One region of the Stenotrophomonas maltophilia genome, then DNA from elsewhere that is predicted to be linked to it. Evidence: riboswitches for the same ligand, from Rfam matches in the RefSeq annotation. Region 1 holds a riboswitch; the other holds the start of a gene.
The links. A riboswitch is a leader RNA that binds a small molecule or an ion and turns the genes downstream of it on or off. The one in region 1 is predicted to bind thiamine pyrophosphate.

Region 2: linked by a shared signal. The riboswitch ahead of EZ304_RS19745 (TonB-dependent siderophore receptor) and the one ahead of thiC (phosphomethylpyrimidine synthase ThiC) in region 1 are both predicted to bind thiamine pyrophosphate.

Annotation. Positions count from the first base shown of each region.
Region 1 is NZ_CP037858.1:1,638,027-1,645,076, forward strand. It holds gene EZ304_RS07470 (winged helix-turn-helix domain-containing protein) at 1-753, opposite strand, end outside; gene EZ304_RS07475 (ion channel) at 1,023-1,694, opposite strand; gene thiC (phosphomethylpyrimidine synthase ThiC) at 1,812-3,656, opposite strand; TPP riboswitch at 3,739-3,839, opposite strand; gene EZ304_RS07485 (BCCT family transporter) at 4,105-5,682, shown strand; gene ggt (gamma-glutamyltransferase) at 6,313-7,050, opposite strand, start outside.
Region 2 is NZ_CP037858.1:4,266,891-4,273,940, reverse strand. It holds gene EZ304_RS19745 (TonB-dependent siderophore receptor) at 1-1,680, opposite strand, end outside; TPP riboswitch at 1,751-1,846, opposite strand; gene EZ304_RS19740 (phosphotransferase enzyme family protein) at 1,890-3,014, opposite strand; gene EZ304_RS19735 (glycine zipper 2TM domain-containing protein) at 3,143-3,550, opposite strand; gene EZ304_RS19730 (peptidoglycan-binding domain-containing protein) at 3,797-5,794, opposite strand; gene EZ304_RS19725 (hypothetical protein) at 5,906-6,676, opposite strand.

The sequences.
Region 1 (7,050 bases):
GATCGCGCCACCACCGGCGCCGTCCTCGTTGGCGCCTTCGTAGGCAACCTGGGAGCCATCCGGCGAAAGCGTGGGATAGGTTTCAAAACCACTGGTGGCGGTGATCAGGCGGTAGGGACGCTGCGGGCTGCCGATCACCCGCACGCCGTTCTCGACGGCGGCATCCACCGGTGAGCTCGGCTCCGGCCCACGCCGGAGCAGCAATGTGGCCATGACCAGCAGCGCGGCCAGCATCATCACACCCAGCACCCACAACAGCTGGCGGCGCAGCTGGCGCCAGCCGCGCCGGCGTGAAGGCGCTGCCGGCACGGCCATCGCCGGAATCGTGCCGGTACCGTCCGGCGACGGCATCGCGTCCGCAACGGCTACCGCTTCCACTTCCGCCACCGGCTCGAAGTCGTCCAGCGCCTGCACCGGCACCAGCAGCCGATAACCGCTCTTGGCGATGGTTTCGATGTAGGCCTGGCTGTTGTCGTCGTCGTTGGCGAACGCCTTGCGCAGCTGGGTGACGGCCTGGGTCAGCACGTCATTGGTCGGCAACGTATCGGGCCAGACCTCGGCAAACAGCTCTTCACGGGTAACCACGCGCCCCGGCTGCCGCATCAACACGCGCAGCACGCCCAGCGCTTTCGGCGTCAGCCTCCGCGGACGGCGCGCGCCTTCGACCTCGACCTCACGCGAGGACAAGGTAATGACGCAGTCGCCGACCTGCACGCGGTCGGCCTCGATGGGCGTGAGTTCGCTGCTGTTCATTTTCCGCTATACAGTAGGGACGGGACCTGGGCAGGGCTCACCAGCAATACCGTCCCCACCGTCCCTGGACAGGGTCATCGAAAAGCCAGATTCCGCACAAAGCATCGGCGCATACCGCAAAAACAATAACGCCCCCGGATATTAGCCTAAGCCGGTTACCCCGCCTATGACGGGGTCGACACTCAGGCTCTCTCTCGCCGACGCATTCACATAATCTGCATCACTATTCGCGCCCTTTTGGGCGCGAAATTTTTATCTGGCGTTCATTTTCACATGCGCCGAAGCATGGTCAATCCGACCAGACGCGACACCACCAGGCCGATATACATGACGCCTGCGAACTGTTCGAGCATCACCAGGGCCCGTGCCTGCGGGTGCAGCGGCACGACGTCGCTCAATCCAACACCGGACAACAAGCTGAAGCTCAGATAAAGCAGCTCCATCCAACTGCGCTCGGGGCCCGCGGTCGTACCCTGGAAACTGCCTGGATACCACTGCTGGCACACCGCGAACGCAAAGGCGAACGCCCAGGCCAGCAGGGTGAAGGTTGCCCCGGCCGCGAACAGCTCGTCGCGGGTCACTCGATGGTCCTGCAGCATGTAGGCGATCAATGCCCCCGCCGTATAGAAGTACAGCAGGCTTTCCAGCAGCTGTGCCGTGGTCAGCAGCGCGCTGCGGTCCAGAAGCGCCCCAGCCAGCGAGAACACCACCGAGGGAATGGCCAGCAGCAATGCCAGCCAGGTTCCCAACGGGCTGCGCTGGACCACCCACAGCGCCAGGCCGAGCACCGCCATGCCGAACATGCCCAGCGCCGCCCGGCCAGCGGCGGTGTCATCCAGCGCGGGATACAGCAGGACCGCCAGCAGCTGGGCCCCCAGCAGCCATGCCGAGGGGTGGCGGCGGGCGATTGCCAGCCAGCGGGTGGTCAAGGCAACAGGCATGGCGTCCTTTCCGCTGGGCAGTGGCCGGAGCATAACGGGTCGCGCCGGGCCACGCCCGGCGGTTCTCCTGGACCGCGGCGCCGTCCAGGAGAACCGCCGGGCGCTACCGGTGCAGCATCATCCCTGGCGGTAGACCTCGGCACCGGCAGCACGGAACTCCTGCGACTTCTCCTTCATGCCGGCCTCTGCGTAGTCACGTACGTCCTGGGTGATCTTCATCGAACAGAAGTGCGGGCCGCACATCGAGCAGAAATGGGCCAGCTTGTGCGCGTCCTTCGGCAGCGTCTCGTCGTGGAATTCCTTGGCCTTCTCCGGATCCAGCCCGAGATGGAACTGGTCCTCCCAGCGGAACTCGAAGCGCGCCTTGCTCAGCGCGTTGTCGCGCACCTGCGCGCCCGGGTGCCCCTTGGCCAGGTCGGCCGCGTGCGCGGCAATGCGGTAAGCCATGATGCCGTCGCGCACGTCCTGGCGGTTGGGCAGTCCAAGGTGCTCCTTCGGCGTCACGTAGCAGAGCATGGCGGTACCGAACCAGCCGATCATCGCCGCACCGATCGCGCTGGTGATGTGGTCGTAGCCCGGCGCGATGTCGGTCGTCAGCGGACCCAGCGTGTAGAACGGCGCTTCGCCGCACTCGCGCAGCTGCTTGTCCATGTTCTCCTTGATCAGCTGCATCGGCACGTGGCCGGGGCCTTCGATCATGGTCTGCACGTCGTGCTTCCAGGCGATCTTCGTCAGTTCGCCCAGCGTCTCCAGCTCGCCGAACTGTGCCGCGTCGTTGGCATCGGCAATGCAGCCCGGGCGCAGGCCGTCGCCCAGCGAGAAGGTCACGTCATAGGCCTTCATGATTTCGCAGATCTCTTCGAAATGCGTGTAGAGGAAGTTCTCCTTGTGGTGCGCCAGGCACCACTTGGCCATGATCGAGCCACCGCGGCTGACGATGCCGGTAACGCGCCTGGCGGTGAGCGGCACGTAACGCAGCAGCACGCCGGCATGGATGGTGAAGTAGTCCACGCCCTGCTCGGCCTGCTCGATCAGCGTGTCGCGGAAGATTTCCCAGGTCAGTGCCTCGGCACGGCCATCGACCTTTTCCAGCGCCTGATAGATCGGCACGGTACCGATCGCCACCGGCGAGTTGCGGATGATCCATTCACGGGTTTCGTGGATGTGCTTGCCAGTGGACAGATCCATCACCGTGTCGCCGCCCCAGCGGATCGCCCACACCAGCTTCTCCACTTCCTCGGCGATGCCGGAAGACACGGCGCTGTTGCCGATGTTGGCGTTGATCTTGGTGAGGAAGTTACGGCCGATGATCATCGGCTCGCTTTCCGGATGGTTGATGTTGTTGGGCAGCACCGCACGACCACGGGCAATCTCGTCGCGCACGAACTCGGGGGTGATGATCTTCTGGATCGAAGCACCGAACGCTTCGCCCGGGTGCTGCTGCAGCAGTCCGGCATCGCGGATCGCGTCCAGGCGCTGATTCTCGCGGATGGCGACGAATTCCATTTCCGGCGTGATGATGCCGCGCCGCGCGTAGTGCATCTGGGTGACATTTGCACCAGTACGTGCGCGGCGTGGCAGGCTGCGTGCGGGGAAACGCACCGCATCGAGCTTCGGGTCATGTTCGCGGTCGCGGCCGAACGAAGAGCTGAGGCCGTCGAGCTGTTCGGTATCCCCCCGTTCTTCCACCCAGCCACGGCGCAGCGCCGGCAGGCCTGCGGAAAGATCGATATGCACGTCAGGATCGGTGTAGGGGCCGGACGTGTCATAGACCGTTACCGGCGCATTCTCCTCGCCGCCGAACAGCGTCGGCGTGCGGGTCAGCGCGATCTCGCGCATCGGTACCAGGAGATCCGGGCGCGAACCAGGCACATGGATCTTGCGCGAACCGGGAATCGGCCGGGTCACGGATTCAGAGAGTTGCTGGGCCTGTTGCTGCAGGGCGGAGAGCTGTGCGTTCATCGGGCATCGTCCAGGAAGGTCAGGGACGAAGCGGCGGCGCACTGCGCCCGCGCACGGACGGTCCTTGGGCGGAGTCCGGGCACGGCTGCACTGCAAAGCTTCCCTACGCCGGTATGAGCCGGATCAGGTTCCAAGGGACTGTCTCAACCGTGGCCACATGGCCCGGTACCCCCGCTTCTTGCTGCGCATTAGAGCATAGACCGCCCGCCTCCGGAGTTGCTCCCGGGGTCAGATCCGCTTTCCTGCGGAAAGCGGATCTGACCCCAATCGCTATTCGTTAACAGAACCGTGACATCGCGTTCAGTAACGTGCACGCGCATCGTGTCGTCGCGAACGATGCTTATCTCGCCGCCTTCGCGGCTCCTGCCCGGTCTGTGCTGCATGTCGCCGGCCCCTCGCAGCAAGCTCTGCTCGCTCCCCTCAATCCCTTGATCGGAGAAGCTCCTTCATGGTGTTTCGCGTTTCCATCGCACTGGTTCTGCTTCTGGTGCTGCTTGCCGGTGTTGCACCGGGCCCCTTCAATACGGTGGTGCAGTCGGTACTCGCCGATGTCGTCCGCAGTGTCGGCTGGCTCTATCTTCTGGTCGTGTTCCTGGCGCTGACTTTCCTGATGTACTTGGCATTCGGTCGCTTCGGCAACCTGCGCATCGGTGGTGAAGATGCCGAGCCGGAATTCTCCCGCGCCAGCTGGATGTCGATGCTGTTCGCTGCCGGCATGGGCATCGGCCTGGTGTTCTGGGGTGCGGCCGAACCGATCTCGCATTTCAGCAAGCCGCCCGAGGGCCTGGCGCCGCAAAGCATGGACGCCGCGCGCGCCTCGATGCGCTATGCGTTCTTCCACTGGGGCCTGCATCCGTGGGCGATCTATGCGCTGATCGGCCTGGCGATGGCCTGGTTCCAGTTCAACCGCAACGGGCGCGGCCTGGTCAGCGACATGCTGCAACCGATCATCGGCCGTCACCATCGCGGCTGGATCGGTCGGGTAGTCAACATCGCTGCCGTAGTTGCCACGGCGATTGGTGTCGCCACCACGCTCGGCTTCGGCACCATCCAGATCGCGGCAGGTATCGAACGCGTCTTCAGCGTGCAGGCCACCGTCGCGGTGCAGATGACCATCATTGCCGTCGCCTTCGTGCTGTACATGGCCTCCACCGCCAGTGGCGTGGAACGCGGGGTGAAATGGCTGTCCAACTTCAACCTGGCATTGGCTGCGTTGCTGGCAGCCATCCTGCTGGTGCTTGGGCCGACCGGCTTCATCTTCGATACGTTCACCACCACGCTGGGCTCCTACCTCAACCAGCTGGTGACGATGAGCCTGCGCATGTCGCCTTTTTCCGGTAGCACCTGGGTGGCGGACTGGACGATCTTCTACTGGGCCTGGTGGATCTCGTGGGCACCGTTCGTGGGATCGTTCATCGCGCGCATCTCGCGTGGCCGCAGCGTGCGCGAATTCGTGATCGGCGTAGTGCTCGCGCCGACGCTGCTGGGCTTCTTCTGGTTCGCGGTGTTCGGCGGCACCGCGCTATGGGCACAGATCTTCGGCCACGCCGATCTGGTGCAGGCGCTGGGCAATGGCTACGAGACGGTGCTGTTCACACTGTTCGACAGCATGCCGCTACCGCTGTTGCTGTCGTGCATCGCGCTGGTACTGCTGATGATCTTCTTCGTAACCTCGGCCGATTCGGCGGTACTGGTGCTGGCCAGCATGTCCACCGACGAGGCCGGCGACCCACCGCTGAAGCGCAAGCTGGCCTGGGGCATTGCGGTGGCGTTGATCGCAGCGGCGTTGCTGCTGGCCGGTGGACTGGACGCGCTGCAGGGCATGATCACGATCGCAGCATTGCCGTTCGCGTTGCTGATGGTGCTGGTGATGGTGTCGCTGTACCGGGTTCTGGACCAGGAGTACACGCGTGAGCGACGTCAGGCGCAGCGCCAGCGGCACATGATCGATGCGTGGATCGCGCGCGAGATGGCGGCGCAGGAGGAGACCCAGGCGGAGGCCGCACGCGCGCAGGATCGGGATTGAGGGTTGTTTTGCAGCCTGCGGCTGCACCGCTTTTTTCAAGCAACGGCAACAACAACTTCAAAAGCGGCTCTGGGTTGCTGCTGGTTTGGCGGGGCGGTGTGGGCTGGCAGGACACGCCGTAAACCCATTCCTGGGGGCTCGATGGCGCCATCCATGGCGCCAACGGTCCTGCCAGCCCACGCCGCCCCACCCCCGACAGTTTCCGTGTGACGGTGGGTTTTCCACGCTATGCGTGGATGAGGTGTATCGGAAAACAAGAAGGGGTCGGATCCGCTTTCCTTCGGAAAACGGATCTGACCCCAACCCACAGCGCGCGGCTGTTGCTGTTGCTGTTGTCTTTGCTTTTGATCTTCTTCTTTCTCTTCCTGCGGTGGCGGCCGCAGGAAACTGTCAGGGGCCGGGCGGGTGGGCTGGGGTGTCAGCCGCATGGGCCCGAGGCATGCCTCGGGCGGGTTGGGCGGGACGCCCAACCCCGGTCTTGCCGTGTGCGCAGGACAGCGCACACGAGCAAGCGGCTGCCAAGCCTGCAGGGACGGATTCACGGCGTCCCCCGACCAGCCCACCCGCCCGGCCAAGCCTCATATCACTGCCATCACCGCAGAGGGGGCTCAGCCCGATGGCCGGGAAACCTCAATACCCCGCCGCCTGCCCATCCTTGCGACTCTCCGAAGCACCGTAATAAACCCCGGTCTCAGGATCACGCATGATTGCCTGGTAGCCGCCATACGGGCCGTCGGCAAACACGATGCGATGCCCCTTGCGCATCAGCGCGCGCACCGTCTCGTACGGGAAGCCGGTTTCCAGATTCACTTCACCACCGTCGGTCATCGCCGTGGCCTGGCCGGTCGGTTCGGTTGAGCCTTCATGCTGGATGCGCGGTGCATCGCCGGCTTCCTGCAGGTTCATCCCGAAGTCCACCAGGTTCATCACGATCTGCGCGTGGCCCTGCGGCTGCATCGCGCCCCCCATCACGCCGAAGCTGGCATACGGCTTGCCGCCCTTGGTGATGAAGGCCGGAATGATGGTCTGGAACGGGCGCTTGCCCGGCGCGTAGCCGTTGGGATGGTTCTTCTGCAGCACGAACATCTCGCCACGATCCTGCAGGATGAAGCCCAGCCCCGGCGGCGCCATGCCACTGCCCATGCCGCGGTAGTTGGACTGGATCAGCGACACCATCATGCCGTCGGCGTCGGCCACGGTCATGTAGATCGTGTCGCCCTCCTCCAGCTGCTTGGGCGTGCCCGGCTGCACTTCCTTCAACGCCTTGTCCATCGAAATCAGCGCGCGACGCTGCGCCGCGTACTCCTTGGAGATCAGCTTCTGCACCGGTGCCGGCTGGAACGCCATGTCGGCGTAGAAGCGCGCACG
Region 2 (7,050 bases), 1.9 Mb from region 1:
GTACTGGTACGGCTGCGAAATGCGGAACACCGCCGCGCCCAGCGTCAGTGCTTCGACCGGCACGTACTTCACGCCCACTTCCAGCTGCCGGGACTGCACCGATGGCAGGAAGGTATCGGCGTTGCTGGTCCAGAACGGCGCTTCCTGGCCCAGCGAAATGCCGCGCACGTAGCTGGCATAGGCGTTGAGCTGGTCGGTGGCCTTCCACACCACGGCGGTCTGCGGCAGGAAGCGCGACAGACGGCTGTGGCGCTGCGGGGTGCCGCGCTTGTCGTAGGCGCGCTCGTCCAGGCGCACGAAGCGGCCGCCGGCCAGCCACTGCCAGTCGTCACCGAAGCTCATCCGGTCCAGCGCGAAGAACGCGGTCTGGCGGCTGTCCAGGCGCCGTGCGGACGGCCCCGGCATCTTCGGCGACGGCACGAACACCTGCACCGGTGCGTCGTGGATGTTGCTGGTGCCGACGTACTCGTTGACGCTCGGGCGCTTGTCCACGGTGCGGCGGAAGTAGTCGGCACCGAGGGTCAGCTCATGGCCGACGTTGCCGGTCTCGAAGCGGCCACGCAGTTCGGCACGCGCCTGCTGGTTGCGGCGGGTGTCGTCCGGGCTGCGGTAGTCGTAGACGTCGTAGTCGCCATTGGGCGCGAAGTAGTTGCCCGGCACGCTGCCATCGGCGCACTGCGTGGCGTAGTAGCAGCCATAGGCGAAGGCGACGTTGTCATCGATCACCGACCGGCTGTGGCCCACCGACACGCGCGACTGCCAGGCGTCGTTGAAATCATAGGTGTGCAGGGCGGTGATGTTGGTGCTGGCGATATCCACCGGGCGCTGCCACGGCTGGTAGCCGAGCAGGTGCTCGCGGTCGACGCCGCGCGGCAGGTCGCGCGCGCCCAGCAGCTGGTAACCCGACACCGAACGCTGCGAGCTGGTCTGGTAGTTGGCATCCACTTCCAGCTTGCCGCGCTCGCCGATCAGCCAGTCGGCGGCCAACGAGTAGAAATTGCGGCGGCCATCGGCGTGCTCGACATAGGAGTTGCTGGAATCCCACGCGGCATTCAGGCGCAGGCCGAAACGCGGGGTGATCCAGTGGCCGACATCGACGGCGACGTAGCGCGAGCCTTCCGAATCGGTGCCGAGCGTGGCAGTGCGTACCTCGGCCGGGCGCTTGCCGATGTAGTTGATGATGCCGCCCGGTGCCATCACGCCTGCGGCCAGGCCGGCTTCGCCCTTGAGGATTTCCACCGACTGCACATTCTCCAGCGCCAGGCGCTGTTCGCCGGCGATGGACAGGCCGTTGAAGCGGTAGCCGGTGGCGGCGTCCAGGGCGAAGCCACGGATGGCGATGTTCTGGTAGTAGCCCACCGGCGCGTAGGCATCGCCCAGTGAGGCATCGTTGCTGGCCAGCTCGGACAGCGAACGCACCTGGCGGCGGTCGAGGTAGTCACGCTCGAGCACGTTCACCGAGGCCGGCATGTCCTTCCAGGAACCACCACCGAAGGCATTCACGCGCGAGGTATCGGCCTTCGGTTTGCCGGCCTGCACGCGCACTGCTGCCAGTTCGGTCGGCGAGCGTTCGGCGCTGGTGGCAGCCGCATCGGGGGACGCTTCGGCGTCGCTGGCGTGCAGCGGCAGCGCGGCGCAGAGGGCGAGGGAGAGCAGGGTGGGGCGCAGGCAGCGGTTCATTCGGTTCGTCTTCGGACAACAAGGGAGACGAAGCGACGGCGCGCAGGTGCACCGGCCCATGATGGGGGTGTGGCTGCGGCTCAAAGCTCCCTACGCCGGTGCAAACCGGATCAGGTTCCAAGGGACTCTCTCAGCCTGGCAGATCCAGGCACCCCCGCTTCAGGTGACCATTTCACTACAAATGGTACGGATTTGCGAGCCGGTGCCCTTCAGGCTGCCGCGTGCAGCGCCTGCAGCAGTGCCTGTCCCGGCGCGCTGTGGAACCATGCCGGATGCCCCAGCATGAAGGGCTGCCACGCTACGTCGGCATTGGCGGTCGAGCCGGTGACGCCCTCGAAGTACTCCACTTCGGACAGTGCGAAGTCGAAATGGACCATCGGCAGCAGGTCGGCCAGCAGGCGCACGCGTGCCGCCGACAGCGGCAGCACCTGGCGATAGCCGTCGAGCAGGGCCAGCGCGATATCGATGCGCACCGCTTCCATGCCGTGCTCCAGTTCCAGCCACGCCACCGCGTTGCGCTCGATCGCCGTGGCGAGGTCGAACAGCGCGCTGGTGGGTGAGGCCAGGCCGAAATCCAGCACGGTACTGATCTGCCCATCGCGCCACAGCAGGTTGGAGACATGCCAGTCGTTGTGCGCCCACAACCGTGGCTCGTCGCGCAGGCGCTGGGCCAGGCCGGCATGCCACGGCAGCACGTCGCGCCGCAGCTGCGCTTCCCATGGAATGCGCGCGAGATAGCGGGCCAGCCCGGGGCGCTCGTGCAGCCCTGCCTTGATGGCCGCGATCGGATCGTCGGCACGGATCAGATCGTCGCGCGCGACCAGCACATGGGTGCTGCGCTGGGGCGCGTGGTGGCTGGCCGCAGCACAGTGCAGCTGCGCGAGTGCACGCCCGGCCTCGCGGGCCTGCGCGACGTCGGTCAGCAGCGACCACGACACGGCATCGCGGTACAGGTCCTCGCCGACGCCGATCGCATGCAGCTCGAGGGTCCATTCGCCGTGTTCGACCGCAGTGCGGCCATCGGTCGCCGGCAGCACCTGCACCACCGGTACGCCCGCTGCGGCGAGATGGGCGATGAAGCGGTGCTCTTCTTCCAGGCAGGCCGCGCTGCGCACGCTGTGGTGATGGCGCTTGACGAACACCGCGCCGTCCACGCCGTCGACGATGGCGGCGGCCGACAGCGGTCGCGGGCTGTGCCAGCGGGGATGGCTGTGCTCGTCCAGCTGCGGGTAACGCGCACTCAGCCACGCAATGTCCGCCGCGCTGATCGGCGGCCAGTCGGCAGCGACCTCGTCGTTGTTGAGGCCCTGCACGCGGTGGGAGGAAGAAGTCATGCCGCAGCCCCAGTGGGGAAAGTCACATCCAAGGCTGCGCATTCAACGCCATGCGCGCGGCCAACGCAAACGGGCGGGTCATCGACCCGCCCGTGCCTGCATCAGCTGCGATGATGCCGTCGCGCCGCTTACCAGCCGCGATGGCGGCCGCGGTCGTTGTAGTAGCGGTTGTCGTAGTAGCGCTGGCGCTGCCAGCGACGGTCGTCGCCACGGTCGTAGTAGCCGCTGCGGTAATAGCCACGATCGTAGCGGCGGTCGTAGCGGTTGTCGTAGTAACGGTTGTCGTAATAGCGACGGTCGCGGCGGTCGGACGTGGTCAGGTTGCCGATCGCGCCGCCGGCCACGGCACCGCCGACAGTGGCAGCGGGATCACCGTTGGAGAGCAGGTTGCCGGCCACGCCACCGACCACGGCGCCGACCAGGGTGCGCTTGTCCTTCCTCGACATCGCGCTGGCATCGCTGACCACGGCAACACCGGCCACCAGTGCCAGGGCCATCGCCAGACCACGGAAGCTGAGTGTGGAAGTACTGAGCATGTTCGTTCTCCTGTGAGGTGCATGCCACGCTGGGCAGGGAGGGCGCGGGCGCCCCGGCTGCCGTGGAGACCACGCTGACGTTCCAACATTGCCGGAACATTGCCTGGCCCACCGTGCGGCTTGCGCATTCATCTAGCGGCAGGCGGCATGAAGCAAGGCTGAAAGCGGCCGCTGCCGCTCAGCTGGCAGAAAGGGAAAGGGCCGCGCATGGCGCGGCCCTTCCCTGGTCTGCAAGGCGCCGCGGGCTCAGACGCCCATGGCCTTCTGTGCCTGCCGGGCCTGCTCCTGCTGGGCGTCCTGCTGCTGATGCAGCACGTTCGGCGCGCCCTGCACGGCACCGCTGCTGAGCGCCAGGCTCTGCTCGCTGGCTGCACGGGTCTCCACCGCCACGCGGCTGGCGGCGGGGTCGCCGATCGTGCCCTGCACGGCAAACAGGCGCTCACCGTTCGGGCTCGGCACCACCGTGTCGATGCGCTGCAGGCCGGCGGCATGCGCCTCCTTGGTCAGGGCCGCGGCGGCGCTTTCCAGCGCGTGGCGATCCTTGAAGGTGCCTGCCGGCATCAGTTCCAGCCCCTTGCTTGCCTGGATGAAGAGCGGATTGCGCGGGTGCCGTTCGTCGTTCAGCAGCGGGCGCTCGCGGGCTTCCCTGATTGCCTCCAGCGTCTTGGCCCCGACAATGCCGTCGGCCACCAGGCCGTTGTCCTTCTGCAGCTGGCGCACCGCCGCGTCGGTGTTGCGGCCGAAGCGGCCATCCTCGATCAGCGGCTTGCCGTCGGCACCGACGTAGCCGAGGTGGCCCAGTTGCTCCTGCACTGTGCGCACGCCCTCGCTGTGCGCGCCCTGCTTGTACAGTTCGGCGTGCGGGGTGGCAGCGGCCTTGTGCTCGGCGGCCGGCTTGCCCTGGGTCTGCTCATGCGACTGGGTGCGGTTTTCCAGCAGGTCGCGCGCCTTGGACAGCGGGTCGGAGGCGTACAGCTTCCAGTTCGGGTGGTCCTTCACCTGCTTGAGGTAATCCTCGATGGGCATGGTGTGCACGCCCTTGCTGCCGGTGGACTGGCTGATCAGCAGCTTGTCGGTGTTGGGGTCGCGCACCACCATCACGATGTGGTCGATGCCGTTCCAATGCTCGTGGCGGGTCTTGGCCGTATCCAGGCCGATGATCATGCCTTCCTTCAGCGCATCGGGCTTCAGGATCGCGTCGCGGTCAAGCAGCACGCCGGACTGGTCGAATGCCTTGCGCACGATGCCACCGGAACCCAGGTTGCCCAGGTCGATGCGATCGGCCTTGCTGAAGACCGCATGCCCGGCCTTCTGGTTGATCTCATCCATGGTCCGGTTCTGCAGCGTGCCGACCCAACCGGAACAGTCGATGTAACCCTGTTCCACGTTCTTGCCGCTCTTGCCCGGCACATGCAGCGCGTGGCCCGGAATATTGATGGCGTATTTGACGTGGTCGTACTTCACGCCGGCCTCGTAGGCGGCCTGCAGTTCGATGCCCGGCTTCGGCGCGGCGGCGGCCGAAGCGGTCGCCGCCAGCGCGGCTGCACCGGCTGCCACGGCGGCGCTGGCCTGCACCGGCGCTGCCGGGGTCTGACCCTGGCTCTGGCCTGGGGCCACCGTCTGCGGGGCGATGTTCTTTTCCGGAATGCTGATCGCCGCGTACTTGTGGATGTAGTAGCTGGAGAAGGTGCGCGCCAGGTCGCCATCGTTCATGCCACGCATCTCGGCCAGAGTGTGGCCGGTGAGCGCTTTGGCATCGGAGCCGATCTGGTTGAGTACGTTGCGGCGCATGTTGATCTCTTCACCATGGCCGTTGCGGACCACGCCGAAGGTGCCGGTGGCGATCGCGGTCTGCACCGAACCATAGCCGGCGCTGCCCTGCTGGTGGGCCAGGTACAGGTCCAGGCCGGTCGGCGTACTGCCGCCGGACAGGTACGGGTGGCCGGTGCGTTCGTTGCGGCGTGCCATCGAGTCCAGGTTGTCCTGGTACATCTGTGCGGCCGCTTCGGTGTTGCGGGTCGGGTCGAACTCGTGGCCGGTCAGGTGATACTGGCGTGCGGAGCCGGGCACGAACTGGAACAGGCCCTTGGCGCCGGACGAGGTGTTGTGGGCGCGCTCGTTGAAGGTGCCGCCGGTCTCGATGTGCGCGAAGCGCATGAAGTCATCGACCGGAATGCCCTTGTGCCGGGCGACCTGCTCGACGATGTCCAGGACTTCCTTTCTGCTGTAGTCATGCTGTGCCATGACGTCTTCCTCGGGGTTGATGGAGCGGCGCGTGCCGCGAATCGCCAACCGGACTCATCCATGAGTCAAGAACATGTCGGTCAACAGGGAACCCGCGTGTGGCGGGTGCTATCAGGGCGCGATGTACTGCTGGGTCGCGCTGTCGAAGGTGTAGTGCACGGCATCGCTGGCAGCCAGCGCACGGGTCTTGCCCGGGGCGTCGATGGTGGTGCCCTTGAAGGTCACGGTCAGTCGCGGCAGGCCATTGCCGTCGGCAGCGAACGCCAGTTCGCCATCGCTGTCGGTGCAGGGCATCACGTTGCCCTCGTCGCAGGCGGCGCTGTTGTCCTCGCCGGTGCGCACCGAACCGACATAGCGCCAGACCTTGCTGTCCACGTCGTCTTCGCTGCGCTTGGGGTTGAACAGCAGCAGTGCATAGCCGGTGCTGCTGATGCCGCGGTCGAAGCTGCTGGTCGGCACCGCCAGCAGCAGGCGGCCGTCTGCGGTGCGATGTTCAAGCGGCTTGCGCCGGGTATCCACATCGTCGGCCTTGTCATAGGCGCCCAGTGCGCCGATGGTCCATTCCTGGCCACGGAACTTCCAGGGCTTGTTCGCATCGCTGCCGGCCAGCACGAAGGTGGCCTCGGCGAGATTGGCGCGGTCATCCGGGCCGGCCGGCGACTGCTCGCCCGGCTTGCCGTAGTGCTCGCGGGTATCCCAGGAGAAACCCGTGTAATACGTGGTGCCGTCGAGGGTGAAGGTGTGGCCGAACCAGAAGGTCGCCACACTGCCGTTCTGGACCTCGTAGGAGGTCGCGCCATCACCGTCCACCTGGTAGGTGAAATACATCACGGTCGGCGCGTCGGGCGGGGTGACGGCGGTGTCGGGAGGGGTGTTCTGCATCGGGGCAACATCCTGTCGGGGCGCATCGGCAGCCTGCACGGGGGCACCAGGCTGGGAGGACGAGGGGGCCGGATCGGCGGCGCTGCAGGCCGCAGCGGAAAGAGAGACGAGCAGGCACGCCGCGAATGCGCGCAGGGGCCGCAACGGCAGGGTCCAACGTAGCTCGGGGGGGTGATGCATGCGCCTCTCCATGGTCAGCGTTGCCGGGCCAGACGGCCGGCAGGAAACCGCACCCCATCCACCAGGGACGGGAGCGAGGACATGAGCCGGCCGATTCCTTCGACCTCGCATTGAAAACCCATGCCGGGTCATCTTGGCACAGAACGGCGGTCGGTCAAAGAGGGCGGTGACAGATGCCCTTGCAGTGTGATCTG